One region of the Peribacillus sp. RS7 genome, then DNA from elsewhere that is predicted to be linked to it. Evidence: a T-box and tRNA genes for the amino acid it is inferred to sense, from the RefSeq annotation. Region 1 holds a T-box; the other regions hold tRNA genes.
What was found. The T-box of region 1 lies ahead of serS (serine--tRNA ligase). A T-box ahead of a tRNA ligase gene usually reads a tRNA of that ligase, here a tRNA-Ser.
Positions count from the first base shown of each region.

Region 2: it encodes a tRNA-Ser, which carries the amino acid that the T-box ahead of serS (serine--tRNA ligase) is inferred to sense. The anticodon was not compared.
Region 3: it encodes a tRNA-Ser, which carries the amino acid that the T-box ahead of serS (serine--tRNA ligase) is inferred to sense. The anticodon was not compared.

Region 1 covers NZ_CP168135.1:2,076,575-2,086,807, forward strand. Annotated here, with positions in the region: rRNA gene ACDZ29_RS10575 (16S ribosomal RNA) at 1-856, shown strand, start outside; tRNA gene ACDZ29_RS10580 (tRNA-Ile) at 973-1,049, shown strand; tRNA gene ACDZ29_RS10585 (tRNA-Ala) at 1,066-1,141, shown strand; rRNA gene ACDZ29_RS10590 (23S ribosomal RNA) at 1,245-4,177, shown strand; rRNA gene rrf (5S ribosomal RNA) at 4,242-4,357, shown strand; gene ACDZ29_RS10600 (YaaC family protein) at 4,428-5,402, opposite strand; gene guaB (IMP dehydrogenase) at 5,515-6,978, shown strand; gene ACDZ29_RS10610 (D-alanyl-D-alanine carboxypeptidase family protein) at 7,152-8,471, shown strand; T-box leader at 8,540-8,764, shown strand; gene serS (serine--tRNA ligase) at 8,828-10,105, shown strand.
Region 2 covers NZ_CP168135.1:2,905,045-2,915,277, forward strand. Annotated here, with positions in the region: gene ACDZ29_RS14565 (D-2-hydroxyacid dehydrogenase) at 1-778, shown strand, start outside; gene perR (peroxide-responsive transcriptional repressor PerR) at 936-1,379, shown strand; gene ACDZ29_RS14575 (YgzB family protein) at 1,480-1,833, opposite strand; gene ACDZ29_RS14580 (nucleotidyltransferase-like protein) at 2,009-2,884, shown strand; rRNA gene ACDZ29_RS14585 (16S ribosomal RNA) at 3,155-4,705, shown strand; rRNA gene ACDZ29_RS14590 (23S ribosomal RNA) at 4,881-7,813, shown strand; rRNA gene rrf (5S ribosomal RNA) at 7,933-8,048, shown strand; tRNA gene ACDZ29_RS14600 (tRNA-Asn) at 8,058-8,132, shown strand; tRNA gene ACDZ29_RS14605 (tRNA-Ser) at 8,138-8,229, shown strand; tRNA gene ACDZ29_RS14610 (tRNA-Glu) at 8,240-8,314, shown strand; tRNA gene ACDZ29_RS14615 (tRNA-Val) at 8,330-8,405, shown strand; tRNA gene ACDZ29_RS14620 (tRNA-Met) at 8,485-8,558, shown strand; tRNA gene ACDZ29_RS14625 (tRNA-Asp) at 8,564-8,639, shown strand; tRNA gene ACDZ29_RS14630 (tRNA-Phe) at 8,652-8,727, shown strand; tRNA gene ACDZ29_RS14635 (tRNA-Thr) at 8,735-8,810, shown strand; tRNA gene ACDZ29_RS14640 (tRNA-Tyr) at 8,827-8,910, shown strand; tRNA gene ACDZ29_RS14645 (tRNA-Trp) at 8,921-8,994, shown strand; tRNA gene ACDZ29_RS14650 (tRNA-His) at 9,012-9,087, shown strand; tRNA gene ACDZ29_RS14655 (tRNA-Gln) at 9,126-9,200, shown strand; tRNA gene ACDZ29_RS14660 (tRNA-Gly) at 9,204-9,278, shown strand; tRNA gene ACDZ29_RS14665 (tRNA-Cys) at 9,287-9,360, shown strand; tRNA gene ACDZ29_RS14670 (tRNA-Leu) at 9,369-9,449, shown strand; gene ACDZ29_RS14675 (hypothetical protein) at 9,707-9,841, opposite strand; gene ACDZ29_RS14680 (hypothetical protein) at 10,112-10,233, opposite strand, start outside.
Region 3 covers NZ_CP168135.1:1,442,492-1,452,724, forward strand. Annotated here, with positions in the region: gene ACDZ29_RS07410 (o-succinylbenzoate--CoA ligase) at 1-461, opposite strand, end outside; gene menB (1,4-dihydroxy-2-naphthoyl-CoA synthase) at 548-1,366, opposite strand; gene menH (2-succinyl-6-hydroxy-2,4-cyclohexadiene-1-carboxylate synthase) at 1,368-2,189, opposite strand; gene menD (2-succinyl-5-enolpyruvyl-6-hydroxy-3-cyclohexene-1-carboxylic-acid synthase) at 2,186-3,937, opposite strand; gene ACDZ29_RS07430 (isochorismate synthase MenF) at 3,930-5,339, opposite strand; gene ACDZ29_RS07435 (1,4-dihydroxy-2-naphthoate polyprenyltransferase) at 5,638-6,558, shown strand; gene ACDZ29_RS07440 (TraR/DksA C4-type zinc finger protein) at 6,704-7,453, shown strand; tRNA gene ACDZ29_RS07445 (tRNA-Glu) at 7,495-7,566, opposite strand; tRNA gene ACDZ29_RS07450 (tRNA-Ser) at 7,570-7,660, opposite strand; tRNA gene ACDZ29_RS07455 (tRNA-Asn) at 7,662-7,736, opposite strand; tRNA gene ACDZ29_RS07460 (tRNA-Ile) at 7,749-7,825, opposite strand; tRNA gene ACDZ29_RS07465 (tRNA-Gly) at 7,831-7,904, opposite strand; tRNA gene ACDZ29_RS07470 (tRNA-His) at 7,909-7,984, opposite strand; tRNA gene ACDZ29_RS07475 (tRNA-Phe) at 8,001-8,076, opposite strand; tRNA gene ACDZ29_RS07480 (tRNA-Asp) at 8,100-8,175, opposite strand; tRNA gene ACDZ29_RS07485 (tRNA-Met) at 8,182-8,255, opposite strand; tRNA gene ACDZ29_RS07490 (tRNA-Ser) at 8,358-8,450, opposite strand; tRNA gene ACDZ29_RS07495 (tRNA-Ile) at 8,471-8,547, opposite strand; tRNA gene ACDZ29_RS07500 (tRNA-Met) at 8,558-8,634, opposite strand; tRNA gene ACDZ29_RS07505 (tRNA-Ala) at 8,663-8,738, opposite strand; tRNA gene ACDZ29_RS07510 (tRNA-Pro) at 8,756-8,832, opposite strand; tRNA gene ACDZ29_RS07515 (tRNA-Arg) at 8,843-8,919, opposite strand; tRNA gene ACDZ29_RS07520 (tRNA-Leu) at 8,929-9,017, opposite strand; tRNA gene ACDZ29_RS07525 (tRNA-Gly) at 9,030-9,104, opposite strand; tRNA gene ACDZ29_RS07530 (tRNA-Leu) at 9,113-9,194, opposite strand; tRNA gene ACDZ29_RS07535 (tRNA-Lys) at 9,203-9,278, opposite strand; tRNA gene ACDZ29_RS07540 (tRNA-Thr) at 9,301-9,376, opposite strand; tRNA gene ACDZ29_RS07545 (tRNA-Val) at 9,387-9,462, opposite strand; rRNA gene rrf (5S ribosomal RNA) at 9,474-9,589, opposite strand; rRNA gene ACDZ29_RS07555 (23S ribosomal RNA) at 9,708-10,233, opposite strand, start outside.

The DNA of each region.
Region 1 (10,233 bases):
GGTGAAATGCGTAGAGATTTGGAGGAACACCAGTGGCGAAGGCGACTTTCTGGTCTGTAACTGACACTGAGGCGCGAAAGCGTGGGGAGCAAACAGGATTAGATACCCTGGTAGTCCACGCCGTAAACGATGAGTGCTAAGTGTTAGAGGGTTTCCGCCCTTTAGTGCTGCAGCTAACGCATTAAGCACTCCGCCTGGGGAGTACGGCCGCAAGGCTGAAACTCAAAGGAATTGACGGGGGCCCGCACAAGCGGTGGAGCATGTGGTTTAATTCGAAGCAACGCGAAGAACCTTACCAGGTCTTGACATCCTCTGACAACCCTAGAGATAGGGCTTTCCCCTTCGGGGGACAGAGTGACAGGTGGTGCATGGTTGTCGTCAGCTCGTGTCGTGAGATGTTGGGTTAAGTCCCGCAACGAGCGCAACCCTTGATCTTAGTTGCCAGCATTCAGTTGGGCACTCTAAGGTGACTGCCGGTGACAAACCGGAGGAAGGTGGGGATGACGTCAAATCATCATGCCCCTTATGACCTGGGCTACACACGTGCTACAATGGATGGTACAAAGGGCTGCAAACCTGCGAAGGTAAGCGAATCCCATAAAGCCATTCTCAGTTCGGATTGTAGGCTGCAACTCGCCTACATGAAGCCGGAATCGCTAGTAATCGCGGATCAGCATGCCGCGGTGAATACGTTCCCGGGCCTTGTACACACCGCCCGTCACACCACGAGAGTTTGTAACACCCGAAGTCGGTGAGGTAACCTTTATGGAGCCAGCCGCCTAAGGTGGGACAGATGATTGGGGTGAAGTCGTAACAAGGTAGCCGTATCGGAAGGTGCGGCTGGATCACCTCCTTTCTAAGGATAATTACGAGAGCGCTTTTGTTTTGTTCAGTTTTGAATGAGTGATTCATTCAATTTAATAGTAATCCCGCGATAAGCTTGGGAAGCAGAAGCTTATTATTTATGTGAATGGGCCTATAGCTCAGCTGGTTAGAGCGCACGCCTGATAAGCGTGAGGTCGATGGTTCGAGTCCATTTAGGCCCACCATTCCATTTCCCAAAACGGGGCCTTAGCTCAGCTGGGAGAGCGCCTGCCTTGCACGCAGGAGGTCAGCGGTTCGATCCCGCTAGGCTCCACCAATGAATCAATCACGTTGTGATTGGGACAACTTGTTCCTTGAAAACTAGATAATAGATAGAAGGCAATTAATTTTTTTCAAAGCATCTGTAAGATCTTTTTAACGGTTAAGTTAGAAAGGGCGCACGGTGGATGCCTTGGCACTAGGAGCCGATGAAGGACGGGACTAACACCGATATGCTTCGGGGAGCTGTAAGTAAGCTTTGATCCGGAGATTTCCGAATGGGGAAACCCACTGTTCGTAATGGAACAGTATCTTTACCTGAATACATAGGGTACTGAAGGCAGACCCGGGGAACTGAAACATCTAAGTACCCGGAGGAAGAGAAAGCAAATGCGATTTCCTGAGTAGCGGCGAGCGAAACGGAATTAGCCCAAACCAAGAGGCTTGCCTCTTGGGGTTGTAGGACACTCAACATGGAGTTACAAAGGAACGGGGTAAATGAAGTGACCTGGAAAGGTCCGTCAAAGAAGGTAAAAACCCTGTAGTTGAAACTTCGTTCCCTCCTGAGTGGATCCTGAGTACGGCGGGACACGAGAAATCCCGTCGGAAGCAGGGAGGACCATCTCCCAAGGCTAAATACTCCCTAGTGACCGATAGTGAACCAGTACCGTGAGGGAAAGGTGAAAAGCACCCCGGAAGGGGAGTGAAATAGATCCTGAAACCGTGTGCCTACAAGTAGTCAAAGCCCGTTAATGGGTAATGGCGTGCCTTTTGTAGAATGAACCGGCGAGTTACGATTTCATGCGAGGTTAAGTTGATAAGACGGAGCCGCAGCGAAAGCGAGTCTGAATAGGGCGAATGAGTATGAGGTCGTAGACCCGAAACCAGGTGATCTACCCATGTCCAGGGTGAAGTTCAGGTAACACTGAATGGAGGCCCGAACCCACGCACGTTGAAAAGTGCGGGGATGAGGTGTGGGTAGCGGAGAAATTCCAATCGAACCTGGAGATAGCTGGTTCTCTCCGAAATAGCTTTAGGGCTAGCCTCAAGATGAGAGTATTGGAGGTAGAGCACTGATTGGACTAGGGGCCCCCAACGGGTTACCGAATTCAGTCAAACTCCGAATGCCAAATACTTATTCTTGGGAGTCAGACTGCGAGTGATAAGATCCGTAGTCGAAAGGGAAACAGCCCAGACCACCAGCTAAGGTCCCAAAGTATACGTTAAGTGGAAAAGGATGTGGAGTTGCTTAGACAACCAGGATGTTGGCTCAGAAGCAGCCACCATTTAAAGAGTGCGTAATAGCTCACTGGTCGAGTGACTCCGCGCCGAAAATGTACCGGGGCTAAACGTATCACCGAAGCTGTGGATTGACACCATTAGGTGTCGATGGTAGGAGAGCGTTCTAAGGGCGTTGAAGTCAGACCGGAAGGACTGGTGGAGCGCTTAGAAGTGAGAATGCCGGTATGAGTAGCGAAAGAAGGGTGAGAATCCCTTCCACCGAATGCCTAAGGTTTCCTGAGGAAGGCTCGTCCGCTCAGGGTTAGTCGGGACCTAAGCCGAGGCCGAAAGGCGTAGGCGATGGACAACAGGTTGATATTCCTGTACCACCTATACATCGTTTGAACGATGGGGGGACGCAGAAGGATAGGGTAAGCGCGCTGTTGGATATGCGCGTCCAAGCAGTTAGGCCGGAAACGAGGCAAATCCCGTTTCCATTAAGGCGGAGCTGTGATGGCGAGGGAAATATAGTACCGAAGTTCCTGATTCCACGCTGCCAAGAAAAGCCTCTAGTGAGATGTAAGGTGCCCGTACCGCAAACCGACACAGGTAGGCGAGGAGAGAATCCTAAGGTGTGCGAGAGAACTCTCGTTAAGGAACTCGGCAAAATGACCCCGTAACTTCGGGAGAAGGGGTGCTTTTTAGGGTGAATAGCCCGGAAAAGCCGCAGTGAATAGGCCCAGGCGACTGTTTAGCAAAAACACAGGTCTCTGCGAAGCCGCAAGGCGAAGTATAGGGGCTGACACCTGCCCGGTGCTGGAAGGTTAAGGGGAGAGGTTAGCGCAAGCGAAGCTTTGAACCGAAGCCCCAGTAAACGGCGGCCGTAACTATAACGGTCCTAAGGTAGCGAAATTCCTTGTCGGGTAAGTTCCGACCCGCACGAAAGGTGTAACGATCTGGGCACTGTCTCAACGAGAGACTCGGTGAAATTATAGTACCTGTGAAGATGCAGGTTACCCGCGACAGGACGGAAAGACCCCGTGGAGCTTTACTGCAGCCTGATATTGAATTTTGGTACAGCTTGTACAGGATAGGTAGGAGCCTGAGAAGCCGGAGCGCTAGCTTCGGTGGAGGCGTTGGTGGGATACTACCCTGGCTGTATTGAAATTCTAACCCGCGCCCCTTATCGGGGTGGGAGACAGTGTCAGGTGGGCAGTTTGACTGGGGCGGTCGCCTCCTAAAGAGTAACGGAGGCGCCCAAAGGTTCCCTCAGAATGGTTGGAAATCATTCGTAGAGTGTAAAGGCACAAGGGAGCTTGACTGCGAGACCTACAAGTCGAGCAGGGACGAAAGTCGGGCTTAGTGATCCGGTGGTTCCGCATGGAAGGGCCATCGCTCAACGGATAAAAGCTACCCCGGGGATAACAGGCTTATCTCCCCCAAGAGTCCACATCGACGGGGAGGTTTGGCACCTCGATGTCGGCTCATCGCATCCTGGGGCTGTAGTCGGTCCCAAGGGTTGGGCTGTTCGCCCATTAAAGCGGTACGCGAGCTGGGTTCAGAACGTCGTGAGACAGTTCGGTCCCTATCCGTCGCGGGCGCAGGAAATTTGAGAGGAGCTGTCCTTAGTACGAGAGGACCGGGATGGACGCACCGCTGGTGTACCAGTTGTCTTGCCAAAGGCATAGCTGGGTAGCTACGTGCGGACGGGATAAGTGCTGAAAGCATCTAAGCATGAAGCCCCCCTCAAGATGAGATTTCCCATGGCGCAAGCTAGTAAGATCCCTGAAAGATGATCAGGTTGATAGGTCAGAGGTGGAAGCGTGGCGACATGTGGAGCTGACTGATACTAATAGATCGAGGACTTAACCAACGCTTTTTAAAAAATGAAATACCTTCTTATTATCTAGTTTTGAAGGAACAACGTTCCTGATATGTTTGGTGACGATAGCGAAGAGGTCACACCCGTTCCCATTCCGAACACGGCAGTTAAGCTCTTCAGCGCCGATGGTAGTTGGGGGTTTCCCCCTGTGAGAGTAGGACGCCGCCAAGCCATTTCTAAGATCAGCCATCTGGCTGGTCTTTTTTCGTCGTTTCGGGATAGATCATTTCAACATTGATAGTTAAAAGGATGAAAAGTTTAACCTTTCTGTCTTAATCCATTCAAATATTAAGAATGGCACCTTAGCTTGGCTTATTTTAAGGAATTGCACAATGCAAGGGTAATCATCATTAGGCATAGTTTTCATCAGCTCTGCCCACCATTCTGTTTCATAACGGGCTATTATACTAAGGTTATAAGAAATCAAATAATGTATTAAAAGTTCAGGTAATGAAAAAGCCGACGAATCTTTATTGAGTGATAGCATGAACTGTCCTTCTGCCAAATTATACCGTATTGGAGAGGTAGCATTATGAATAGGAACGTTATCTGTTATTAAATGCAGTGTCCCAGGAGATTCTGAAATACTGTAAACTTGATTCGTTTTGGATTTTAAAAATTCTTCCAATCGACTGCTGGACATTTGATAGCTATCCAATACTGATGAGGGTAATTGAAAGCCGTTTGAAGAGGGTAACAGGGCGACGAAATTTTTCTTGGAAATAGACAATGTAAAATTTTGCATATCTGGTATTTCCTTCAATAACGTACCCATGGAAAATTTTTCGCCCTCCAGATGCTTGATATGGAATAACTTCTCGGCAATGCAGGTGAAAAGTCCATTCTTTTGCGTTTTCACTTCGTCCTTTAAAAATTCGTATTGTTGTTTTTTCCTTTTTCTCGTAGTTACCCCATGGGCAAGTAACGATGTTGATTCCGGATAGTTGGGATCAATCGTGAGCAGACAGGCCTTCAACAATTGGGCGAATCCATAAAATGTTAGGATTGGTTGTATGGAAAGTGGAGCGATGGCAGCCTGATTATAATAAGTTTTAGCATGTTCAAGATGGTATATAAATGGATAACAATTTTCGTAACTTTTTATTTCCGCTTCTGCAATTTTTTCATGCGTGTAACATTTTTGTAAAAAAAGTTGTGAGGCAGATGCGGAAAAAAAAGGTGTATATTTATCGAAATTATCATTGTTTTCAGGCATTGCAGCCTCTCCTTCGAATTGATAGAATAATCAAACATTTATTTCCCTTCTTGACAGTAGTATGTCCTATTGATAACCTACAAATAATATTTTTAAGCAGGAGGGGAAAATAATGTGGGAAAATAAATTTGCAAAAGAAGGTTTAACCTTTGATGATGTCCTATTAATTCCAGCGAAATCAGAGGTTTTGCCGAAAGATGTTAACCTTCAAGTCAGCTTGTCTGAAAATTTAAAGCTCAACCTTCCTATCATCAGCGCAGGAATGGATACCGTGACAGAAGCTGAAATGGCAATTGCCATGGCTCGTCAAGGTGGATTAGGTATCATTCATAAAAATATGTCTATTGAAGCACAAGCTGAACTGGTGGATAAAGTAAAACGTTCAGAAAGCGGTGTTATTACCGATCCGTTTTTCTTAACGCCAGATCATCAAGTATTTGATGCAGAGCATCTAATGGGCAAATATCGCATTTCGGGTGTGCCTGTAGTCAACAATATAGAGGATCAAAAACTTGTGGGTATCATTACAAACCGTGATTTGCGATTTATTTCCGATTTTTCCTTGAAGATTTCCAGTGTCATGACTGTTGAGAATCTAGTTACAGCGCCAGTGGGAACTAACTTGGAACAAGCAGAAAAGATTCTTCAAAAATACAAAATTGAAAAGCTTCCTCTTGTAGACGATAATGGTGTTCTTAAAGGACTCATTACGATCAAGGATATTGAAAAAGTCATCGAGTTCCCGAACTCGGCGAAAGATAAGCAAGGAAGATTACTTGCAGGTGCTGCTGTCGGTGTGACAAAAGATACAATGAAACGTGTAGAAATGCTTGTTAAGTCTCAAGTCGATGCAATTGTACTTGATACTGCTCACGGTCATTCAGAAGGCGTCCTTGAAATGGTGAAGGAAATCCGCAAGGCATATCCTGAATTGACGATCATTGCTGGTAATGTGGCAACAGCTGAAGGAACGAAAGCGTTGATTGAAGCCGGAGCTGATGTAGTGAAAGTGGGAATCGGTCCAGGATCGATCTGTACGACAAGGGTTGTAGCTGGTGTAGGTGTTCCTCAAATCACGGCAGTCTTCGATTGTGCGACAGAAGCAAGAAAATATGGTAAAACGATTATCGCTGATGGCGGAATCAAATACTCTGGTGACATCGTTAAAGCCCTCGCTGCAGGTGGACATGCAGTAATGCTAGGCAGTATGCTTGCGGGTGTAACTGAAAGCCCAGGTGAAACGGAAATTTTCCAAGGTCGCCGTTTTAAAGTTTATCGGGGTATGGGTTCTGTTGCTGCAATGGAAAAGGGATCTAAGGATCGTTACTTCCAAGAAGATAACAAGAAATTCGTACCGGAAGGCATCGAAGGGCGCCTTCCATACAAAGGACCTCTTTCAGATACCATTTTCCAACTGATCGGCGGCATTCGTTCAGGTATGGGATATTGCGGTACAGCCACATTGGAAGAGTTAAGAGAAAACTCTCAATTTGTCAAAATGACTGGTGCCGGATTAAGGGAGAGCCATCCTCATGATGTCCAAATTACTAAAGAAGCACCTAACTACTCAATGTAATGAATTTAACATATAATCGTCATTAAAATTTATTGTTAAAATAGACAGAGTCTACGATTACTCTGTCTATTTTTTTTATTTTTTCTGTGATAAACTAGACAAGGTGTCAAGGGAATTACATAAAGTTTCTTCTTTGTTATAGAGATTAGCTTAAAAGTTGGAGGTATTGGAAATTGAAAAAAATCAGCAAGATGACCCTCATTTTCACTTTTGTTTTTGTTCTTGTTATGTCGCAATTTGCCTATCAACCGGGGGAAGCTGTTGCTGAATCTGATAATTTAGATTTAAAAGCAGAAGCAGCCATCATCATTGATGGCGAAACAGGACAAATCGTTTATGAAAAAAATGCCGATAAAGTATTAGGGATTGCATCCATGTCAAAAATGATGACTGAGTACATCATAATGGAGTCAATTGAAAATGGGAAAATCAGTTGGGATCAAAAAGTTAAAATAAATAAATACGTACATGATCTTTCAAAAGCACCGAATTTGTCGAATGTTGGGTTAACAGAAGGTGAAGATTATACAGTTAAGGAACTATATCAAGCTATGGCCGTCTATTCTGGAAATGCTGCAACAGTTGCTTTAGCACAGTTGGTTTCCGGAAGTGAAAAGAGTTTCGTTAAATTAATGAACGAAAAAGCAAAACAATTAGGCTTGAAAAACCATAAATTCGTTAATGCCAGCGGTTTGAATAACACCGATCTATTAGGGCAGTATCCTGCCGGTAAAGAAGATGAAGAAAATATCATGACAGCAAAAGATACTGCTCTTCTTGCTTATCGTCTAATAAACGATTATCCGGAAGTGTTAAAAATCGCAAGTATTTCTAAATTGAAGTTCCGTGATGGAAAAGAATATCCGAACTTCAACTGGATGTTGCCTGGCCTGATATTTGAATATAAAGGCGTAGATGGACTGAAAACTGGATCTACCGACTTTGCCGGTTATGGTCATACAGGGACGGTTATCCAAGATGGTCAGCGCTATATTACGGTGGTTATGAAGTCCACTAATAAAAATGAACGTTTTGCAGATAGCACTAAGCTGATGAACTATGCTTATGCAACCTTTAAAAAAGAAAAAATCCTTCCAGCCAATTACCAGGTGAAAGGGAAAGAAACTCTTTCGGTAGTAAAAGGTAAGGAAAAAAACGTTAAGATTCAATCTGAAAAAGCGATCGAGCTGCTTGTTGAAAATGGCGAGAAAGATAACTATAAAACAGACTTAGTGATCGATAAAAACAAATTGAATGATGATGGTAAGTTGACTGCACCAATCAAAAAAGGTGAAAAGCTTGGTTACATTACAGTCACTCCTAAAAACGGCGAAGATTACGGGTACATTAACGGTGATCCAGTGAAGGTTAACGTCGTAGCTGCTGAATCTGTTGAAAAGGCAAACTGGTTCGTGTTATCAATGCGAGCGGTTGGCGGATTCTTTGGTGATGTATGGAGCAGTGTAGCTTCTACTGTTAAAGGCTGGTTTTAAGTTTCGTGTATAAAACGGTTGCGTAATGTACAAAATTATAGTACATTATGGAAAACAATCTGATATATAAGAAAGCAATGACAGGATATAGTAACAAGTATTTCTTTCTATAGAGAGCCGATGGCTGGTGAAAATCGGTGTGAGAGTTTTGTGAATCCCTCCTGGAGCAGAGTATGGAAAGCCTTTTGGGTCAGTAAATGCTTTCGGTTAAAAGCCGTTATCGTGATAAGTGGTAGGCATTTTTCATATGCCTTCAACTAGGGTGGCAACGCGGGTTAACTCTCGTCCCTTCTTCAGGGGACGGGAGTTTTTTGCGTTCTTTGATAGATCATCAAAATATTAAGGAGGAACTGAGTATGTTGGATTTGAAATATGTAAGAAATAATTTTGAAGAAGTGAAACGTGTACTGCAATTTAGAGGTGAAGATTTAACCGATTTAGGTAAATTTGAGGAATTGGATGTAAAGCGTCGGGCTTTGATTGCTGATACGGAAAAATTGAAAAGTAAAAGAAATGAAGTTTCAAATCAAGTGGCCGTATTGAAACGGGAGAAAAAAGATGCTGATCAGTTGATTGCTGAAATGCGTGAAGTTGGCGATCGAATCAAAGGATTCGATGATGAGCTTCGTGAAGTGGAAGCCCAGTTAGGAACATTACTTCTTTCCATTCCTAATATTCCGCATGAAAGTGTGCCAGTGGGTGAAACGGAAGACGATAATGTTGAAATCCGTAAATGGGGAGAATTGCCGGAATTCAAGTTTGAACCGAAACCACACTGGGATGTTGCTGGAGATCTAGGTATCCTGGATTTTGAACGGGCAGCAAAAGTGACCGGAAGTCGATTTGTATTTTATAGGGGTCTTGGTGCTCGATTAGAGCGTGCTTTAATTAGCTTTATGTTAGACCTTCATGTTGAAGAACATGGATATGAAGAAATGCTGCCTCCATATATGGTGAACCGTGCAAGCATGACTGGCACAGGTCAATTGCCAAAATTCGAGGAAGATGCCTTCCGTATTGAAAGTGAAGATTACTTCTTGATTCCTACAGCTGAAGTCCCGGTGACAAATTTCCATCGTGATGAAATCATGGGCATGGACGATCTGCCAATAAGCTATGCGGCATACAGTGCTTCATTCCGTTCAGAGGCAGGATCTGCTGGTCGTGATACCCGCGGCTTAATTCGTCAGCACCAGTTCAATAAAGTTGAGTTAGTGAAGTTCGTGAAGCCGGAAGATTCTTATACGGAATTGGAAAATCTTACAGGTCATGCCGAAAAGGTCCTTCAATTGCTAGGTCTTCCATATCGAGTACTAAGCATGTGTACGGGAGATCTTGGTTTCACTGCTGCTAAAAAGTATGATATCGAGGTTTGGATCCCGAGTTATGGAACTTATCGCGAAATTTCTTCTTGCAGTAACTTTGAAGCATTCCAGGCTAGACGTGCCAATATCCGCTTCCGACGTGATGCAAAAGGTAAACCGGAACATGTCCATACTCTAAATGGATCAGGTTTGGCAATCGGCCGCACAGTCGCCGCGCTTTTGGAAAATTATCAGCAGGAAGATGGCAGTGTCATCATTCCTGAAGTGTTACGTTCATATATGCGCGGTGCGGAAGTCATTAAACCGTAAGTTAAAGGAATCAGCTTCTTAATATAAGAGGCTGATTCTCCTTTTTATCTAAGTTTGAAAATTATTTTAAAAAAACTTTGTAGACTGCTTGACTTTAATTTTAAATCAATGTATTATAATAAATGTTG
Region 2 (10,233 bases), 830 kb from region 1:
GAAAGCGGCGAACTTAAAATGGATAATGGTCATGAGTGCAGGATTGGAATTAATGCCTTTTAAAGCCATTGAGGAACGCGGCATTTTGGTGACGAACGCAAGAGGCATTCATAAAATCCCAATGGCCGAGTATACGATAGGGATGCTTTTACAATATGAAAAGAAACTTAAACTGCTTATGAAGAATGAAAGGGAAGAACTGTGGCATAGAAAGATTGAAGTAGGGGAAATGAATGGCAAAACGATGCTCGTTCTTGGTGCCGGTGCAATTGGAGGAGAAGTGGCCCGTTTGGGGAAAGCCTTTAGGATGACGACAATGGGGGTGAACCGCAGCGGGAAGCCAGTGGATTCCATCGATCGCCTTTATACACTGGATAATATATTGGAAGCCGTACCGGAAGCTGATTACATCGTATCCGTCCTGCCAAGTACTGATGAAACCAAGGGCCTTCTGCAAAAAGAACACTTTAAAGCAATGAAAGAAACCGCCGTATTCGTGAATATTGGCCGCGGTGATCTTATTAACGATGAAGTGTTGATCGAAGCATTGGAAGCAGGGGAATTGGCTCATGCCATCTTGGATGTATTTGATCCGGAACCTTTAGGAAAAGGGCATCCATTTTGGAAGATGGAAAACGTTACGGTCACACCGCATCTTTCAAGTAAAAGCGGAGAATACTTACCAAGAACCTTTGCGATATTCGAAAAAAACATGCGTGAATACCTGAAAGCTGGAAAAGACTTCATCAACGTAATCGACTTATCGAGGGGATACTAAAATACAATACGAAAATGGGAAAGATTCAAAGCGGTGATGAATAAAATAAAAAAGAATGGTAAAACCATCGAATTATTGACAAATTCAACGAATAAAAGGTACACTAATTATAAATATTACAATTTAAGAATTCATACTTAATGAGAAAACGAGGTGGATGACGGTGTCTGAAGTTCAGTTAAAAGAAGCGTTGGATTCCCTAAAAGATACCGGTGTAAGAATAACTCCTCAACGCCATGCGATACTTGAGTATTTGATAAGCTCCATGTCCCACCCTACCGCGGATGATATATATAAAGCGCTGGAAGGCAAGTTTCCAAATATGAGCGTGGCGACAGTTTATAATAACCTGCGTGTTTTCCGGGAGGTAGGCTTGGTAAAAGAACTTACTTATGGTGATTCTTCAGCCAGGTTTGATTTCGTAACGACGAATCATTATCATGTAATCTGTCAAACCTGTGGGAAAATTGTGGATTTCGACTATCCTGCATTGGATGAAGTCGAGCATTTCGCGGCACAAGTCACCGGTTTCAATGTCAGTCACCATCGGATGGAAATCTACGGCGACTGTACGGATTGTGCGAAAAAAGAAACGCATTAAAAAAAGTTCCTCCACTTGGTTGGAACTTTTTTTCATGTCTCGAAGAAATGATACAATTGTTAAGGTCTCATGATAGGTAAATCAGCAAGCTGGAACCCCTCTAATCATGCAGGCTTTTGCGATTATATTTTTCGTTAAATTCTTCGCCTTCCAACTTTTTGTCAAGGGTCAAGGGTTCTTCACAATGCATGCAAATATCTACACGCCCTAATATTTTTGTAGGTTTGCTGCAGTTAGGACAGACAACCTGGATCGTTTTTGTAGAAAGCATTCCAATCCAAAAATAAACCCCGGTGCTTGCGATTATGAATAAAAGGCCAAGCCCCATGAAAAGTGTCATGACAACTGGATGTGATTTGAAGAAAAGCCCGATATACATTACGATAAAGCCGATGAAAATCAAACTCAAAGCAAATGTACGTATTTTATTGATTTTGCTAGAATGTTTAGCCATGGATTGTCCCTCCTAAAATATAACTTTAACTATAACATAAACAATGGATGGAACAAAAAAGAAATAAAGGATACTTATTACTTTTGAATTGAAATGGTTTGGGGTAAGGGAAATAAGCAGGAAAATGAAGAGTTTTGTCGAAACTTAAAAAAAAAAGGTTTTGGAGGAATTTATGATGGAAGATATCCTTCGCCCGATTTATCAAGAGCGAGCAAGCTTAAAATCTACACTTGGAATCTTGTTAATAGAAAAAAGAGAAGATAATAGCCCGATTACCGATACATTTGACTACATCCTATTTGTGATTGCAGACGAAGCCCAAGAGGCCGTGTTTTTAAAACACTACACTTATCAGGATAAAAAGGCAGCCTTACATATCGTAAAGGAAGACCAGTTAAAAGAATGGCTCCTATTAGGGACGAACCGCAAAGTGGTTGACTGGATTTATAATGGGAAGGTCCTTTTTGACCGGAATGAATATTTGGACCGTTTGAAAACCGAAATCCGCGAGTTCCCCTTCTATGGAAGGAAGTTAAAGATGGGGATGGAGTTCGCGAAGTTAATTCGCAGGTACATGGATGGGAAAAGCTTTTTTGAAAAAGGTCATTATCTTGAGGCATACAACCATATCGTTCATTCCCTACATCACTTGGCACGTTTGGAAATAATAGAACAAGGCTTTTATCCGGAGGTTACGGTCTGGAACCAAGTGAAGCAAATGGAACCTGAGATCTACAAGTTGTATAAAGAATTGATCAGCAGTGAGGAAACTCTTGAAAAAAGATTGGAGCTTCTATTCCTTGCGAGTGAATTTCTTATTTATTCGAGGACGAATGCAGGTTCACAGCATTTGGTAGAAATAATGGGGACGAAAGAAGATCCGTGGACGATTGCGGAGCTTATGGAGCATCCGGAAGTTAAGTTTTATTCAGTCGACCTAGGCGTTCTGTTGGAATATTTGATAGAGAAGAAGGTAATCGATGTCATCAAAGCGGAGACAAAAGGACACGAGGTTTATCATCGGTTTTATCGAGTGTCAAAAAACTTTTAAAAAAATGTGTTTTTATTGTTGACCAATAATAATATAGGTGTTATATTAATACATGTCGCTGCGGGACATCAGCTTTCGCAGCTTCATCAAAAAAAATAAAATAAAAAAACATGTTGACAACAGAGTTGATAACATGATAAGATGTAAAAGTCGCTTACGAAGTAAACGACAACGAAATTGCTCTTTGAAAACTGAACAAAACAAAGCGCCAACGTTAAATTTTAAGTGAGCACACACTATCAAAAAAGCAAAATGAGCAAGTCAAACATTTCTTCGGAGAGTTTGATCCTGGCTCAGGACGAACGCTGGCGGCGTGCCTAATACATGCAAGTCGAGCGAATCGATGGGAGCTTGCTCCCTGAGATTAGCGGCGGACGGGTGAGTAACACGTGGGCAACCTGCCTATAAGACTGGGATAACTTCGGGAAACCGGAGCTAATACCGGATACGTTCTTTTCTCGCATGAGAGAAGATGGAAAGACGGTTTCGGCTGTCACTTATAGATGGGCCCGCGGCGCATTAGCTAGTTGGTGAGGTAATGGCTCACCAAGGCGACGATGCGTAGCCGACCTGAGAGGGTGATCGGCCACACTGGGACTGAGACACGGCCCAGACTCCTACGGGAGGCAGCAGTAGGGAATCTTCCGCAATGGACGAAAGTCTGACGGAGCAACGCCGCGTGAACGAAGAAGGCCTTCGGGTCGTAAAGTTCTGTTGTTAGGGAAGAACAAGTACCAGAGTAACTGCTGGTACCTTGACGGTACCTAACCAGAAAGCCACGGCTAACTACGTGCCAGCAGCCGCGGTAATACGTAGGTGGCAAGCGTTGTCCGGAATTATTGGGCGTAAAGCGCGCGCAGGTGGTTCTTTAAGTCTGATGTGAAAGCCCACGGCTCAACCGTGGAGGGTCATTGGAAACTGGGGAACTTGAGTGCAGAAGAGGAAAGTGGAATTCCAAGTGTAGCGGTGAAATGCGTAGAGATTTGGAGGAACACCAGTGGCGAAGGCGACTTTCTGGTCTGTAACTGACACTGAGGCGCGAAAGCGTGGGGAGCAAACAGGATTAGATACCCTGGTAGTCCACGCCGTAAACGATGAGTGCTAAGTGTTAGAGGGTTTCCGCCCTTTAGTGCTGCAGCTAACGCATTAAGCACTCCGCCTGGGGAGTACGGCCGCAAGGCTGAAACTCAAAGGAATTGACGGGGGCCCGCACAAGCGGTGGAGCATGTGGTTTAATTCGAAGCAACGCGAAGAACCTTACCAGGTCTTGACATCCTCTGACAACCCTAGAGATAGGGCTTTCCCCTTCGGGGGACAGAGTGACAGGTGGTGCATGGTTGTCGTCAGCTCGTGTCGTGAGATGTTGGGTTAAGTCCCGCAACGAGCGCAACCCTTGATCTTAGTTGCCAGCATTCAGTTGGGCACTCTAAGGTGACTGCCGGTGACAAACCGGAGGAAGGTGGGGATGACGTCAAATCATCATGCCCCTTATGACCTGGGCTACACACGTGCTACAATGGATGGTACAAAGGGCTGCAAACCTGCGAAGGTAAGCGAATCCCATAAAGCCATTCTCAGTTCGGATTGTAGGCTGCAACTCGCCTACATGAAGCCGGAATCGCTAGTAATCGCGGATCAGCATGCCGCGGTGAATACGTTCCCGGGCCTTGTACACACCGCCCGTCACACCACGAGAGTTTGTAACACCCGAAGTCGGTGAGGTAACCTTTATGGAGCCAGCCGCCTAAGGTGGGACAGATGATTGGGGTGAAGTCGTAACAAGGTAGCCGTATCGGAAGGTGCGGCTGGATCACCTCCTTTCTAAGGATAATTACGAGAGCGCTTTTGTTTTGTTCAGTTTTGAATGAGTAATTCATTCAGATAGGGAAGAAAAACATCACGATGTGATGGATTCTTTCTGCTTTGTTCCTTGAAAACTAGATAATAGATAGAAGGCAATTAATTTTTTTCAAAGCATCTGTAAGATCTTTTTAACGGTTAAGTTAGAAAGGGCGCACGGTGGATGCCTTGGCACTAGGAGCCGATGAAGGACGGGACTAACACCGATATGCTTCGGGGAGCTGTAAGTAAGCTTTGATCCGGAGATTTCCGAATGGGGAAACCCACTGTTCGTAATGGAACAGTATCTTTACCTGAATACATAGGGTACTGAAGGCAGACCCGGGGAACTGAAACATCTAAGTACCCGGAGGAAGAGAAAGCAAATGCGATTTCCTGAGTAGCGGCGAGCGAAACGGAATTAGCCCAAACCAAGAGGCTTGCCTCTTGGGGTTGTAGGACACTCAACATGGAGTTACAAAGGAACGGGGTAAATGAAGTGACCTGGAAAGGTCCGTCAAAGAAGGTAAAAACCCTGTAGTTGAAACTTCGTTCCCTCCTGAGTGGATCCTGAGTACGGCGGGACACGAGAAATCCCGTCGGAAGCAGGGAGGACCATCTCCCAAGGCTAAATACTCCCTAGTGACCGATAGTGAACCAGTACCGTGAGGGAAAGGTGAAAAGCACCCCGGAAGGGGAGTGAAATAGATCCTGAAACCGTGTGCCTACAAGTAGTCAAAGCCCGTTAATGGGTAATGGCGTGCCTTTTGTAGAATGAACCGGCGAGTTACGATTTCATGCGAGGTTAAGTTGATAAGACGGAGCCGCAGCGAAAGCGAGTCTGAATAGGGCGAATGAGTATGAGGTCGTAGACCCGAAACCAGGTGATCTACCCATGTCCAGGGTGAAGTTCAGGTAACACTGAATGGAGGCCCGAACCCACGCACGTTGAAAAGTGCGGGGATGAGGTGTGGGTAGCGGAGAAATTCCAATCGAACCTGGAGATAGCTGGTTCTCTCCGAAATAGCTTTAGGGCTAGCCTCAAGATGAGAGTATTGGAGGTAGAGCACTGATTGGACTAGGGGCCCCCAACGGGTTACCGAATTCAGTCAAACTCCGAATGCCAAATACTTATTCTTGGGAGTCAGACTGCGAGTGATAAGATCCGTAGTCGAAAGGGAAACAGCCCAGACCACCAGCTAAGGTCCCAAAGTATACGTTAAGTGGAAAAGGATGTGGAGTTGCTTAGACAACCAGGATGTTGGCTCAGAAGCAGCCACCATTTAAAGAGTGCGTAATAGCTCACTGGTCGAGTGACTCCGCGCCGAAAATGTACCGGGGCTAAACGTATCACCGAAGCTGTGGATTGACACCATTAGGTGTCGATGGTAGGAGAGCGTTCTAAGGGCGTTGAAGTCAGACCGGAAGGACTGGTGGAGCGCTTAGAAGTGAGAATGCCGGTATGAGTAGCGAAAGAAGGGTGAGAATCCCTTCCACCGAATGCCTAAGGTTTCCTGAGGAAGGCTCGTCCGCTCAGGGTTAGTCGGGACCTAAGCCGAGGCCGAAAGGCGTAGGCGATGGACAACAGGTTGATATTCCTGTACCACCTATACATCGTTTGAACGATGGGGGGACGCAGAAGGATAGGGTAAGCGCGCTGTTGGATATGCGCGTCCAAGCAGTTAGGCCGGAAACGAGGCAAATCCCGTTTCCATTAAGGCGGAGCTGTGATGGCGAGGGAAATATAGTACCGAAGTTCCTGATTCCACGCTGCCAAGAAAAGCCTCTAGTGAGATGTAAGGTGCCCGTACCGCAAACCGACACAGGTAGGCGAGGAGAGAATCCTAAGGTGTGCGAGAGAACTCTCGTTAAGGAACTCGGCAAAATGACCCCGTAACTTCGGGAGAAGGGGTGCTTTTTAGGGTGAATAGCCCGGAAAAGCCGCAGTGAATAGGCCCAGGCGACTGTTTAGCAAAAACACAGGTCTCTGCGAAGCCGCAAGGCGAAGTATAGGGGCTGACACCTGCCCGGTGCTGGAAGGTTAAGGGGAGAGGTTAGCGCAAGCGAAGCTTTGAACCGAAGCCCCAGTAAACGGCGGCCGTAACTATAACGGTCCTAAGGTAGCGAAATTCCTTGTCGGGTAAGTTCCGACCCGCACGAAAGGTGTAACGATCTGGGCACTGTCTCAACGAGAGACTCGGTGAAATTATAGTACCTGTGAAGATGCAGGTTACCCGCGACAGGACGGAAAGACCCCGTGGAGCTTTACTGCAGCCTGATATTGAATTTTGGTACAGCTTGTACAGGATAGGTAGGAGCCTGAGAAGCCGGAGCGCTAGCTTCGGTGGAGGCGTTGGTGGGATACTACCCTGGCTGTATTGAAATTCTAACCCGCGCCCCTTATCGGGGTGGGAGACAGTGTCAGGTGGGCAGTTTGACTGGGGCGGTCGCCTCCTAAAGAGTAACGGAGGCGCCCAAAGGTTCCCTCAGAATGGTTGGAAATCATTCGTAGAGTGTAAAGGCACAAGGGAGCTTGACTGCGAGACCTACAAGTCGAGCAGGGACGAAAGTCGGGCTTAGTGATCCGGTGGTTCCGCATGGAAGGGCCATCGCTCAACGGATAAAAGCTACCCCGGGGATAACAGGCTTATCTCCCCCAAGAGTCCACATCGACGGGGAGGTTTGGCACCTCGATGTCGGCTCATCGCATCCTGGGGCTGTAGTCGGTCCCAAGGGTTGGGCTGTTCGCCCATTAAAGCGGTACGCGAGCTGGGTTCAGAACGTCGTGAGACAGTTCGGTCCCTATCCGTCGCGGGCGCAGGAAATTTGAGAGGAGCTGTCCTTAGTACGAGAGGACCGGGATGGACGCACCGCTGGTGTACCAGTTGTCTTGCCAAAGGCATAGCTGGGTAGCTACGTGCGGACGGGATAAGTGCTGAAAGCATCTAAGCATGAAGCCCCCCTCAAGATGAGATTTCCCATGGCGCAAGCTAGTAAGATCCCTGAAAGATGATCAGGTTGATAGGTCAGAGGTGGAAGCGTGGCGACATGTGGAGCTGACTGATACTAATAGATCGAGGACTTAACCAACGCTTTTTAAAAAATGAAATACCTTCTTATTATCTAGTTTTGAAGGAATGAAAATTTCTTCTTGCATTTTTTCGAAAAGACGTTATAATAATATATGTCTTGAAAAAATGTTAACAATGTTTGGTGACGATAGCGAAGAGGTCACACCCGTTCCCATTCCGAACACGGCAGTTAAGCTCTTCAGCGCCGATGGTAGTTGGGGGTTTCCCCCTGTGAGAGTAGGACGTCGCCAAGCTTATATTGTTCCGCAGTAGCTCAGTGGTAGAGCATTCGGCTGTTAACCGAACGGTCGTAGGTTCGAGTCCTACCTGCGGAGCCATTATTGGAGAGCTGTCCGAGTGGCCGAAGGAGCACGATTGGAAATCGTGTAGACGGGTAACCCTGTCTCAAGGGTTCAAATCCCTTGCTCTCCGCCATTTTATACCTGGCCCGTTGGTCAAGCGGTTAAGACACCGCCCTTTCACGGCGGTAACACGGGTTCGAATCCCGTACGGGTCACCATTTCGATAACATATTGGAGGATTAGCTCAGCTGGGAGAGCATCTGCCTTACAAGCAGAGGGTCGGCGGTTCGATCCCGTCATCCTCCACCATTTTCAATAAGATCAGATTGTTTCTGCATTGAAACGTTCAACACGAAAATCTGATGCATAATAGCAACATTATTAACGTCGCGGGGTGGAGCAGTCCGGTAGCTCGTCGGGCTCATAACCCGAAGGTCGCAGGTTCAAATCCTGTCCCCGCAATCTATGGTCCCGTGGTGTAGCGGTTAACATGCCTGCCTGTCACGCAGGAGATCGCGGGTTCGATTCCCGTCGGGACCGCCATTTTTATTGTTTGGCTCAGTAGCTCAGTCGGTAGAGCAAAGGACTGAAAATCCTTGTGTCGGCGGTTCGATTCCGTCCTGAGCCACCATAGTAGTGCCGGTGTAGCTCAACTGGTAGAGCAACTGACTTGTAATCAGTAGGTTGGGGGTTCAAGTCCTCTTGCCGGCACCATGTTTCATCCATATGCGGAGGGGTAGCGAAGTGGCTAAACGCGGCGGACTGTAAATCCGCTCCTTCGGGTTCGGCAGTTCGAATCTGCCCCCCTCCACCATCTTTCTAACAGGGGTATAGTTTAAAGGTAGAACAGAGGTCTCCAAAACCTCCAGTGTGGGTTCGAGTCCTACTACCCCTGCCAATTTAAATCCTATAATGGCGGTTGTGGCGAAGTGGTTAACGCACCTGATTGTGGTTCAGGCATTCGTGGGTTCGATTCCCATCAGTCGCCCCATTTTTTATTAAATCATGGTATAATGAATACAACGTTAATGGGCTATAGCCAAGCGGTAAGGCAACGGATTTTGATTCCGTCATGCGAAGGTTCGATCCCTTCTAGCCCAGCCATATGCGAAAGTAGTTCAGTGGTAGAATACAACCTTGCCAAGGTTGGGGTCGCGGGTTCGAATCCCGTCTTTCGCTCCAAAAACGTTGGCGGCATAGCCAAGCGGTAAGGCAGAGGTCTGCAAAACCTTTACCACCGGTTCGATTCCGGTTGCCGCCTCCAACATACATGCCGGTGTGGCGGAATTGGCAGACGCGCACGACTCAAAATCGTGTTCCTCTGGAGTGCCGGTTCGACCCCGGCCACCGGTATCATGAAACAGCCAAGAGTGCTGTTGTATCAAGGCCTTACACTTAATTGTGTAAGGCCTTTTTTCATTTTTCTCACACTACAGATTTGACACTAATAATGTGCGGAGGTCATGTGCGGTGAGTAAACGGAGAATATTGCTTACAGAAGATGAAATAAAAATCGTTAACAAAACTATGTATGCTACCACAGATGAAGATGCACTTAAATTATTTTTTGAAGATTGCAAACTAAGGAATTTACGTCCAAAGTCATAGATTTATTTATTTTTATTTTCTAATTCCTCAACTCTCCTTTCCATGTTCTTTATTTTTTTGATTGAGTGAAGGGCGAGACCTAAAGCTATTCCACCTAAAGTGAATGCTGGAAAAACAAAAAAAGTAAACCATTCCATCTTTTAACCCCCCCTAAAAGCATTGTGTATAAATTGCAATCCTATAGGGTTTATTATGAAGAGAATTAACCCCCATTCTTAATTGTTCTGATGGTATAGTATATATAAACATTAAGCATAAAAGTATAAATTTACCAAAATCAGAACATAACGAATTGACTGTTGTTATAGTCATAAAAGATATAGTTTAAAGAACCGTTGCTCTTACGAAAAAAAAAACGAATGGGTCAAAGAGCACTAACTCTACCATTCGTTCCGAAAACAATGATTTCAGATTTCAATATTCATAGCAGATAGCTCTGCTTCCGTATAGCCAGCAGAGGAAAGTGCAATTTCAATTTCTTCAGCAGCCTTATAATCAAATAATTTAAATTTAGACATTAATGCGAAAG
Region 3 (10,233 bases), 630 kb from region 1:
ATGATCGTAGCGGTATCCTCAAGGTAAAACTCTTGAAGTATCTCTGCCTTGCCTTCATCCGGTAATTGTTCCATTAAGTGAAGGTTTAAATCCGGGAGAATACCGCCAATATCCGAGAGTTTGTCGGTGAAGGTACCTTCCGAAACCAGATAAACGGTCTCACTATCTTCAAGCTGCCAGGACAACTCTTTTGCCGTTAACTTATTATTCAGCATCACAATTTTCACACCAAGATAAAATAGTGCGTGGATAGCGACAACACCATCAATATGATTACGGAGTAAAACTGCGCATGAATCGCCAGCCCTCAGACCAATGTTAGAAAGCTTGCCAGCCATCTTCTCCGATAATTTATGCAGTTCAAGAAAGCTATAGGTATGACCTTCAAACTCAATTGCCGGACGATCTGGTGAAAGATGCGCCCGATTTTTCAGCCAGTTCGGCAACTTTTCTTCTGCCATGTTTACTTAGCCTCCTCCATTTGGATATAGAAAACAGCCCGGCGAATATCCGCCAAGCTGTCAGTCTCATCGATTCACGCGTTTCATTAAGGGAAACGAGGGAATTGTCCAAAGTCCGGATTGCGTTTTTCTTTGAATGCATCGCGGCCTTCTTTTGCTTCTTCTGTTGTATAGTATAAAAGTGTAGCGTCACCAGCCAATTGTTGAAGACCTGCAAGGCCATCAGTATCAGCGTTCATTGCCGCTTTCAAGAAACGAAGTGCCGTTGGGCTCTTCTCAAGCATTTCTTCACACCATTTAACCGTTTCCGCTTCTAATTGGTCTAAAGGTACGACCGTGTTGACCAATCCCATATCCAATGCTTCCTGGGCATTGTATTGACGGCATAGGTACCAGATTTCACGTGCCTTTTTATGACCGACGATACGTGCCAGGTAGCCAGAACCATAACCAGCATCAAAGCTTCCAACATTCGGTCCAGTTTGTCCGAAGACTGCATTGTCAGCAGCAATCGTTAAGTCACAAACCACATTCAAGACATTACCTCCACCAATTGCATAACCTGCGACCATGGCTACGACTGGTTTTGGAATGACGCGAATCAAGCGTTGTAAATCAAGAACGTTTAGACGTGGAATGTTATCTTCACCTACATATCCGCCATTCCCACGTACACTTTGGTCTCCGCCTGAACAGAATGCTTTGCCGCCTACACCCGTTAAAATAATGACACCGATGCTGGAATCATCACGCGCCCTTGCGAATGCATCAATCATTTCCGCAGTCGTTTTTGGTGTGAATGCATTATGTACATGCGGTCGGTTGATGGACACTTTTGCAATCCCGTTATATTTTTCATATAAAATTTCATCATACTCACGTATTGTTTCCCATTGTATCGTCATCTTAATTCCTCCTTCGATTTCTCTTTAAAAACTCACTTATTATTTTACCAAACTTTTCTCCATCTTCCACATGAATCGCATGTCCCGCACCATTTATTATTTTCCATTCAGCCCGCTTCAGCTTTTTTTTCATCGAGGCAGCAATTTCACAAAACTTAGGATCGAGTTCACCGGTTACAAGGAGCACAGGAAAATCAAGGGTTTTCAGTTCTCCCCAGTAAGAAGCTTGACTGCCGGTCCCCATACCTAGAAGGCTATTGTAAAGGCCGGCAGGGACATTTGCCATCCGCTGTTCCCGGATGGCCAACCTGGTTTTGGCCGGCAGCCGTTTTTGACTTTCAAACAGCGGGATGTTTTCCCATTGATCCACAAAAGCTTCCATGCCATTTTCAAGAATCCTTTCGGCAAGCTTTCTATCATTTCGCCTTCGGATTTCCCGATCCTCTTCTGTTAAAAGGCCTGGTGAAGCGCTTTCCAATATCAATGTATCAACATATCCAGGATATAAACAGGCAAATCCCAATCCAAGCCTTCCGCCCATCGAGTACCCAAGGATATGGGCTTTCGGGAAATGTAACGCATCCAAAATATCCTTAATATCTTCAGCCACTCGCTCCATCTCATACCTTCGATGATCAGCTGGTGATGCAGACATGCCATGGCCTATGATGTCGACCATGATCATGGTATACCGCTCACTCAAAAGCGGAATGAGGAATTTCCATGTATCCCGATTTCCCGTAAATCCGTGCAAAAGAACAAGAGGATCTCCATTTCCCGTTATTTCAACAGCATAATTGACATCCTTGATGACAAAATTCATGATATTTCCCTGTCTAACACCATTTTTATTTCCTGGGAAACAAAACTCCACAAATTTCGATGCTTTTGTAAATTGGACTCTCTTTCTGTCGGTACTTCAATGATTTTCAGACCTTGTATTTCAAATGACTCTGTAAATACCTTCTTTAACTCATCCCAATTTTGCACCTTGCTGTATTTACCGCCGTAAAGCTGGGCAGCATGGGAAAAATCGAGACCGTGAGGCGTCCCGAATAGCGTTTCGAAATGTTCTCTCTCATTCGCCTGTGGCAAGAAGGAGAAAATGCCGCCCCCATCATTATTGATCAACAATATCGTGATGTTTTGTTTTTGAAGTTTAGCCGCAAGCAAGCCATTCATATCATGGAAAAAACTTAAATCCCCGATTGCCAGTACAGTATTTTTCGATACCGTACTTACGCCAAGCGCAGTGGAAACGACACCATCGATGCCATTCGCCCCTCGGTTTGCAAAGGTTTTGATTCCCTTTCCATTATTCAAAAAGAATGTATCCAAATCACGTATGGGCATACTATTCCCGACAAACAAGGTGGATCCCGATGGCATCATATCAGCAAGCAGGGAGAACAGCTTGCCTTCACTTAACTCCCCTTCATCCTTGATGGAGGCTAAGGCATTCTTCGTCGCTCCGTTGACGGTTTGCCATAAACCAAGCCATTCATCATCATTGGCATCAGTAATATTTTCAGCAACACGCTTGCAGAAATCTTTCTCTTCGCTGTAAATCATGTTAGTTGCCAATCCTGCTGGCTCACGCCAACCTGCACCGCCATCGACGACCAAAGTGGTTGCCTGTTTTTGTTTTTTCATGAATAACAATAAGGGTTTAGAAACAGGCATTGTCCCGAAACGCAATATCACTTCCGGCTTGAAAGCCGCTTTTACCGCTTCATCGCGCAGAAACGTATCGTACGCATCAATTATGACGTCTTTGCCGTGACTCCCGCTTCTTAACTGGGAAAGGGGGTCAGCCAGTACCGGAAAAGCAAGTTTATCCGCTAATGCGACGATGGCTTCCTTCATCTCTGGATGCGGTAATTCGCCACATACAATCAACCCTTGCTTAGCTTGTGACAAAGTAGTTGCAACAGCTTCTATTTGTGATGCGGACAGTGACCGCTCTCCACTGTCAATCAACACTGCAGGCGTCATTTTATTTTGCCGATACTCCTTTGCTTGCTCCAGATCCGGAATCAATGGTTCACGAAGCGGGAAATTCAAATGTACAGGCCCTGCAGGTTCACTTGCCGCTGTAGCCACTGCCCTTGCACCAACCGTTCTTGCATACCGCATCATCTCATCCGTGCTTTCAGGAAGTGCCATTTCGACAAACCATTTTACTTGTCTACCATAAAGATGAATCTGATCGATTGCCTGTGGGGCGCCGACATCACGCAATTCATGCGGACGATCAGCGGTAAGTACAATAAGCGGCACCCTTGAATAGAATGCCTCAATGACGGCTGGGTAAAAGTTTGCAGCGGCTGTACCGGACGTACAAAGAATTCCGACAGGTTCCTTTAAGGCCTTAGCCAAACCAAGGGCAAAAAAAGCAGCCGAACGCTCATCCACATTAATATGAACTTCGATATCAGGGTGTTCCACTAGCAACAAAGCTAGGGGTGTGGATCGTGAACCCGGGCTCACCACCACATGCTTCATCTCATTTTGTGCCAGCTCATCGACAAATGAAGCAGCATATGCTGTCAATGCATCTCGGTCATTCATTAAGATTTCCTCCTAAAGCACTTAACATCGGATTGAATTTAATCCCCGTTTCCCGGAATTCACTTTCGGGAGTCGAATCCTCCACTACGCCGCATCCAGCAAAAAGCGATGCCTCATTGTTCTGTATAAGCGCAGAACGTATCCCTACAGCGAATTCCCCATTTCCATACGTATCCACCCAGCCTAAAGGACCTGCATAAAAGCCGCGTTCAAGGCCTTCCATTTCCCGGATTCGCACAACGGCCTTTTCTTTTGGAAGCCCGCCCATAGCCGGTGTAGGATGTAGTTTCTCGACGAATTCAAAAATCGTGACACCTTCCTTGGATATTCCGCGGACCGGTGTATACAAATGCTGGATATGACGGTTTTTCATAAGTTTCGGTTCGGCTGGTACAATTACCTTTTCGCATACAGAATCAAAGGCATTTGATATCATCGACACGACATATTGGTGCTCTTGTAAATTCTTTTGGTCCTGTAGCAATTCATCACCAAGACAAACATCTTCTTGCTCATCTTTCCCTCGCCCCATCGATCCAGCAAGACAGGTAGAAAATACTTCATTTCCCTGTTTCTTAATTAAACGTTCAGGAGTGGCACCGACAAAACAGTCACCACCTGCTTCCAAACTGAAAATATAGCTTAATGGCTGCTCAGCAATCAATTGTTCAAGCACTTTCCCTGAATCGATGGAACGCTCAAAAACCAGTCGAAGCTCCCTCGCCAAAACGATTTTGTCGAGATCTGTCGTCTTGATTTCCTGAACAGCCTCAGCGACCGTCCGTTTCCATTCGTCAGGTTTGACTTCCCTCTGCTTAACCAGGGAATTGTGACCCAATCCAGTGTCATCCAAGCTTTCGAAAAGAAAAGCTTCCCGTTCATTTATCATATCTATGAAGAGTTTTTCTGAATCATCAGGCGAACAAAGTAAGTTTGTCGTTAAGTAAGCTTGTTTCCCCACTATTGATAGCATGAAGGCAGGTATATAAAACAGGTTGTCCCCGAATTGATTCCAAAGGAGCGTACTGTTAGTTTCATAATCAAAAGAAAAGCCCCCAAACAGTAAAGGACCGGTCGCTTCTACATCAGTCAATCCTGTTTTGACAGCAGTATTCTGCAGTTTGATCCAGCTCTTTTCGACTTCTCTATAACGTTCGGCATTCGATGCCGCTTTGAGTTTCTTAACATTGCCTAAGCCGGTGATGGTTATTTCCTTTGCAGGGTCCTCCCAGAAAAAGCGTTCACCCGCGTACCGTTCTCTTCCAGCTTGATAAAATGAAAGGGGGTTCGTGCAATTAACTTTCTTAATATGACTGAATAGAACTTGATCATTCAAGTCCTTCGCCTTTTGTATAGCTGAAGCCAGTCCCTGAAACTGCCCAGTTTCTTCTGAGATAGCCAAAAAAATCCCCCCAAATGTACATTTTAAAAGCTTTTTAACCTATTTAAAGATACACCTCCATTCAACCTCATGTCAATAAAACGCCCCTTTACCGAACGATTCATGCCTGCTTTTTTCCTTATTATATGAATCCTAGCGAATGAAGAGAAATATCCTTTATTTTGGAAGAGAATCTTCCACGAAATCAATTGACACCCTTACCTAATTTTCCTATCCTTATTAGGATAACCTTTTGTGCAACATTTCAATATTTGTTATAATTTCGAGAGAACCAATAATGATTTTGAGGAGAGAAATAATGCAAACAGAATACGACGGACTTCCCCTTAAACGGACCTGGAAGATTTGGTGGGAGTTAATTCGTCCACATACACTAACCGCAGCTTTTGTCCCGGTCTTACTTGGAACTGTGATTGCACTTTTGGATGATGGAGTGAATTGGTTACTATTCGCTGCCATGATGATTGCAAGTATCCTGATTCAAGCTGCAACCAATTTATTCAATGAATACTATGATTTCAAGCGAGGCTTGGATACGGAGGAATCCGTAGGCATCGGTGGCGGAATCGTCCGTCATGGGATGACCCCCAAACTCATCATGACCTTGGCCCTTGGCATGTATGCCATCGCACTCATAATCGGAATCTATATCTGTGCCGCATCATCTTGGTGGCTTGCTGCAGTAGGACTGGTTTGCATGCTTGTCGGCTATCTTTATACAGGCGGTCCCCTACCCATTTCATATACACCATTCGGGGAACTTTTTTCTGGATTGTTCATGGGCTTTTTGATAATCCTGATCGCCTTTTTCATTCAAACCGGTCATGTTTCCTCAACAGCCATCTTAATTGCCATTCCAAGTGGAATATTGGTCGGGTTGATCAACTTATCCAATAACCTCCGTGACCATGATGGGGATAAGGCACATGGCCGCAAAACCATGCCTGTAGTGATGGGCAGGAAAAACGCCCTGAAATTCATGGCAATCATGTTTGCCTTCTCTTATCTATGGCTGGTTGGGTTAGTCCTTACCGGAAACGTAACAGCGTGGATTCTCCTTGCCTTCCTAAGCATCCCGAAAGCCATGGCCGCAATCAAAGGCTTCGTAGGTAAAACGCAGCCGATCACCATGGTGCCAGCAATGAAAGCCACGGCCCAGACGAACACCTTCTTTGGCTTACTCATGGCCATTGGATTATTCATCAGCTATCTAATATGATCACTAAGGACTGAGCTCATCCGCTCAGTCTTTTTTCTATCTTCCGTTCCATTTTGTTTTCCTATACTACGATTCGGGTAATAGATAATACAACCATCTTACCAATATAAAATGAGATATGGACTTTAGAAGGAGTGAAACGGATATGGCAACCAAACAGCAAATGCAAAAATTCAAAAAAGAACTGCTTCAAGAAAAAGATGAGCTTGGAAACAGGATTCAAAATGATGAACAATCCGTTCTGGATAAAAGCCAGACTGAATCCGTAGGGGAATTATCATCCTATGATAATCATCCTGCTGACCTAGGAACGGAATTATTCGAGATGGAACGGAACCAAGCACTGGATGAGCATGCACAATCTGAAATGGAGAAAATCGAAGAAGCATTGTATGCCATAGAAGAGGGTACGTATGGCCATTGTAAAACCTGCAATATAGAAATACCCATCGATAGGCTTGAAGCGATCCCAAGCACTCTTTACTGTGTCGAGCATGCCCCAGAACGGCCTACTGCACAAGACCGACCAGTGGAAGAGGATATATTGATTCCATCCAAGGGTGATCATTTTGAAAATCGTCATGGAAATGAAATAGTGGATAAAGAGGATAGCTTTGGTGAAGTCGCCAAATTCGGTACATCCGAAACACCATCTGATTACACCGGCGATCATGACAATTATAATGATCTTTATAAAACCGAAGATGAAACGGATGGATTTCCTGAAGACTATGAAGGATTTGCAGCAAATGATATCGAAGGAAAAAATAGGGTGGATATACCGAACAAAAAGCAAAAGGAATATGAAGATACATTAGATGAAGAAAATATCGATTCCCAGCTTGGAGACATTCCTTATAAACAAAAAGATACTTATATCAATGAAAAGAAATGAAAAAAAGAAGCATACATGAATGTATGCTTCCTTTTTTGTTATGACCCGTACGGGATTCGAACCCGTGTTACCGCCGTGAAAGGGCGGTGTCTTAACCGCTTGACCAACGGGCCAAATGGCGGAGAAGGAGGGATTTGAACCCTCGCGCCGCTCGCGCGACCTACACCCTTAGCAGGGGCGCCTCTTCAGCCTCTTGAGTACTTCCCCATGGCTCCGCAGGTAGGACTCGAACCTACGACCGTTCGGTTAACAGCCGAATGCTCTACCACTGAGCTACTGCGGAACAATATGAATATGGTGGGCCTAAATGGACTCGAACCATCGACCTCACGCTTATCAGGCGTGCGCTCTAACCAGCTGAGCTATAGGCCCATATTTGGAGCGGGTGAAGGGAATCGAACCCTCATCATCAGCTTGGAAGGCTGAGGTTTTACCACTAAACTACACCCGCGAAATGGGGCGACTGATGGGAATCGAACCCACGAATGCCTGAACCACAATCAGGTGCGTTAACCACTTCGCCACAACCGCCGTAATATGAAAGATATGGTGGCTCAGGACGGAATCGAACCGCCGACACAAGGATTTTCAGTCCTTTGCTCTACCGACTGAGCTACTGAGCCACATTTGTACTAAATTTAAAAAATGGCGGTCCCGACGGGAATCGAACCCGCGATCTCCTGCGTGACAGGCAGGCATGTTAACCGCTACACCACGGGACCTAATAATTGCGGGGACAGGATTTGAACCTGCGACCTTCGGGTTATGAGCCCGACGAGCTACCGGACTGCTCCACCCCGCGACGGTAATAATGAAACGATTTGCATCAAGTTTTCGTGTATATTGTTTTTTCGCTTCCTCTATGTAAGGTTGTTTCAAAACAACTTGCTGCTTTTTAAAAAAATGGAGGAGGTAGAGGGATTCGAACCCCCGCGGGATTTGACTCCCCTGTCGGTTTTCAAGACCGATCCCTTCAGCCGAACTTGGGTATACCTCCACGGCTTTAAAAAATGCATATGGTGGACCTTGTAGGACTCGAACCTACGACCGGACGGTTATGAGCCGTCTGCTCTAACCAGCTGAGCTAAAGGTCCTTATATTTATTGGTAGCGGCGGAGGGGATCGAACCCCCGACCTCACGGGTATGAACCGTACGCTCTAGCCAGCTGAGCTACACCGCCAATATAATATAAGTATCTGATTGAAAAATGGTGGAGCCTAGCGGGATCGAACCGCTGACCTCCTGCGTGCAAGGCAGGCGCTCTCCCAGCTGAGCTAAGGCCCCATTCATTAAAAATCACGTGGTCGGGAAGACAGGATTCGAACCTGCGACCCCTTGGTCCCAAACCAAGTGCTCTACCAAGCTGAGCTACTTCCCGCAATAAAACATGGTGCGCCCGGCGGGAGTCGAACCTACAACCTTCTGATTCGTAGTCAGATGCTCTATCCAATTGAGCTACGGGCGCATATTAAGATGGTGCCGAGGACCGGAATCGAACCGGTACGGTAGTCACCTACCGCAGGATTTTAAGTCCTGTGCGTCTGCCAGTTCCGCCACCCCGGCACATACGAAAAGTGGAGCGGAAGACGGGATTCGAACCCGCGACCCCAACCTTGGCAAGGTTGTATTCTACCACTGAACTACTTCCGCATGAAAGATGCGGGTGAAGGGACTTGAACCCCCACGCCTTGCGGCGCCAGATCCTAAGTCTGGTGCGTCTGCCAATTCCGCCACACCCGCATATAAAATGGTGAGCCATGAAGGATTCGAACCTTCGACCCTCTGATTAAAAGTCAGATGCTCTACCAACTGAGCTAATGGCTCGTGCTTGTACTATTTCAAAAAATGGTGCCGGCAAGAGGACTTGAACCCCCAACCTACTGATTACAAGTCAGTTGCTCTACCAGTTGAGCTACACCGGCAGGTGTAAAATGGTGGAGGATGACGGGATCGAACCGCCGACCCTCTGCTTGTAAGGCAGATGCTCTCCCAGCTGAGCTAATCCTCCATATAAAACCTGCTTGGCGACGTCCTACTCTCACAGGGGGAAACCCCCAACTACCATCGGCGCTGAAGAGCTTAACTGCCGTGTTCGGAATGGGAACGGGTGTGACCTCTTCGCTATCGTCACCAAACAATGTTAACATTTTTTCAAGACATATATTATTATAACGTCTTTTCGAAAAAATGCAAGAAGAAATTTTCATTCCTTCAAAACTAGATAATAAGAAGGTATTTCATTTTTTTAAAGCGTTGGTTAAGTCCTCGATCTATTAGTATCAGTCAGCTCCACATGTCGCCACGCTTCCACCTCTGACCTATCAACCTGATCATCTTTCAGGGATCTTACTAGCTTGCGCCATGGGAAATCTCATCTTGAGGGGGGCTTCATGCTTAGATGCTTTCAGCACTTATCCCGTCCGCACGTAGCTACCCAGCTATGCCTTTGGCAAGACAACTGGTACACCAGCGGTGCGTCCATCCCGGTCCTCTCGTACTAAGGACAGCTCCTCTCAAATTTCCTGCGCCCGCGACGGATAGGGACCGAACTGTCTCACGACGTTCTGAACCCAGCTCGCGTACCGCTTTAATGGGCGAACAGCCCAACCCTTGGGACCGACTACAGCCCCAGGATGCGATGAGCCGACATCGAGGTGCCAAACCTCCCCGTCGATGTGGACTCTTGGGGGAGATAAGCCTGTTATCCCCGGGGTAGCTTTTATCCGTTGAGCGATGGCCCTTCCATGCGGAACCACCGGATCACTAAGCCCGACTTTCG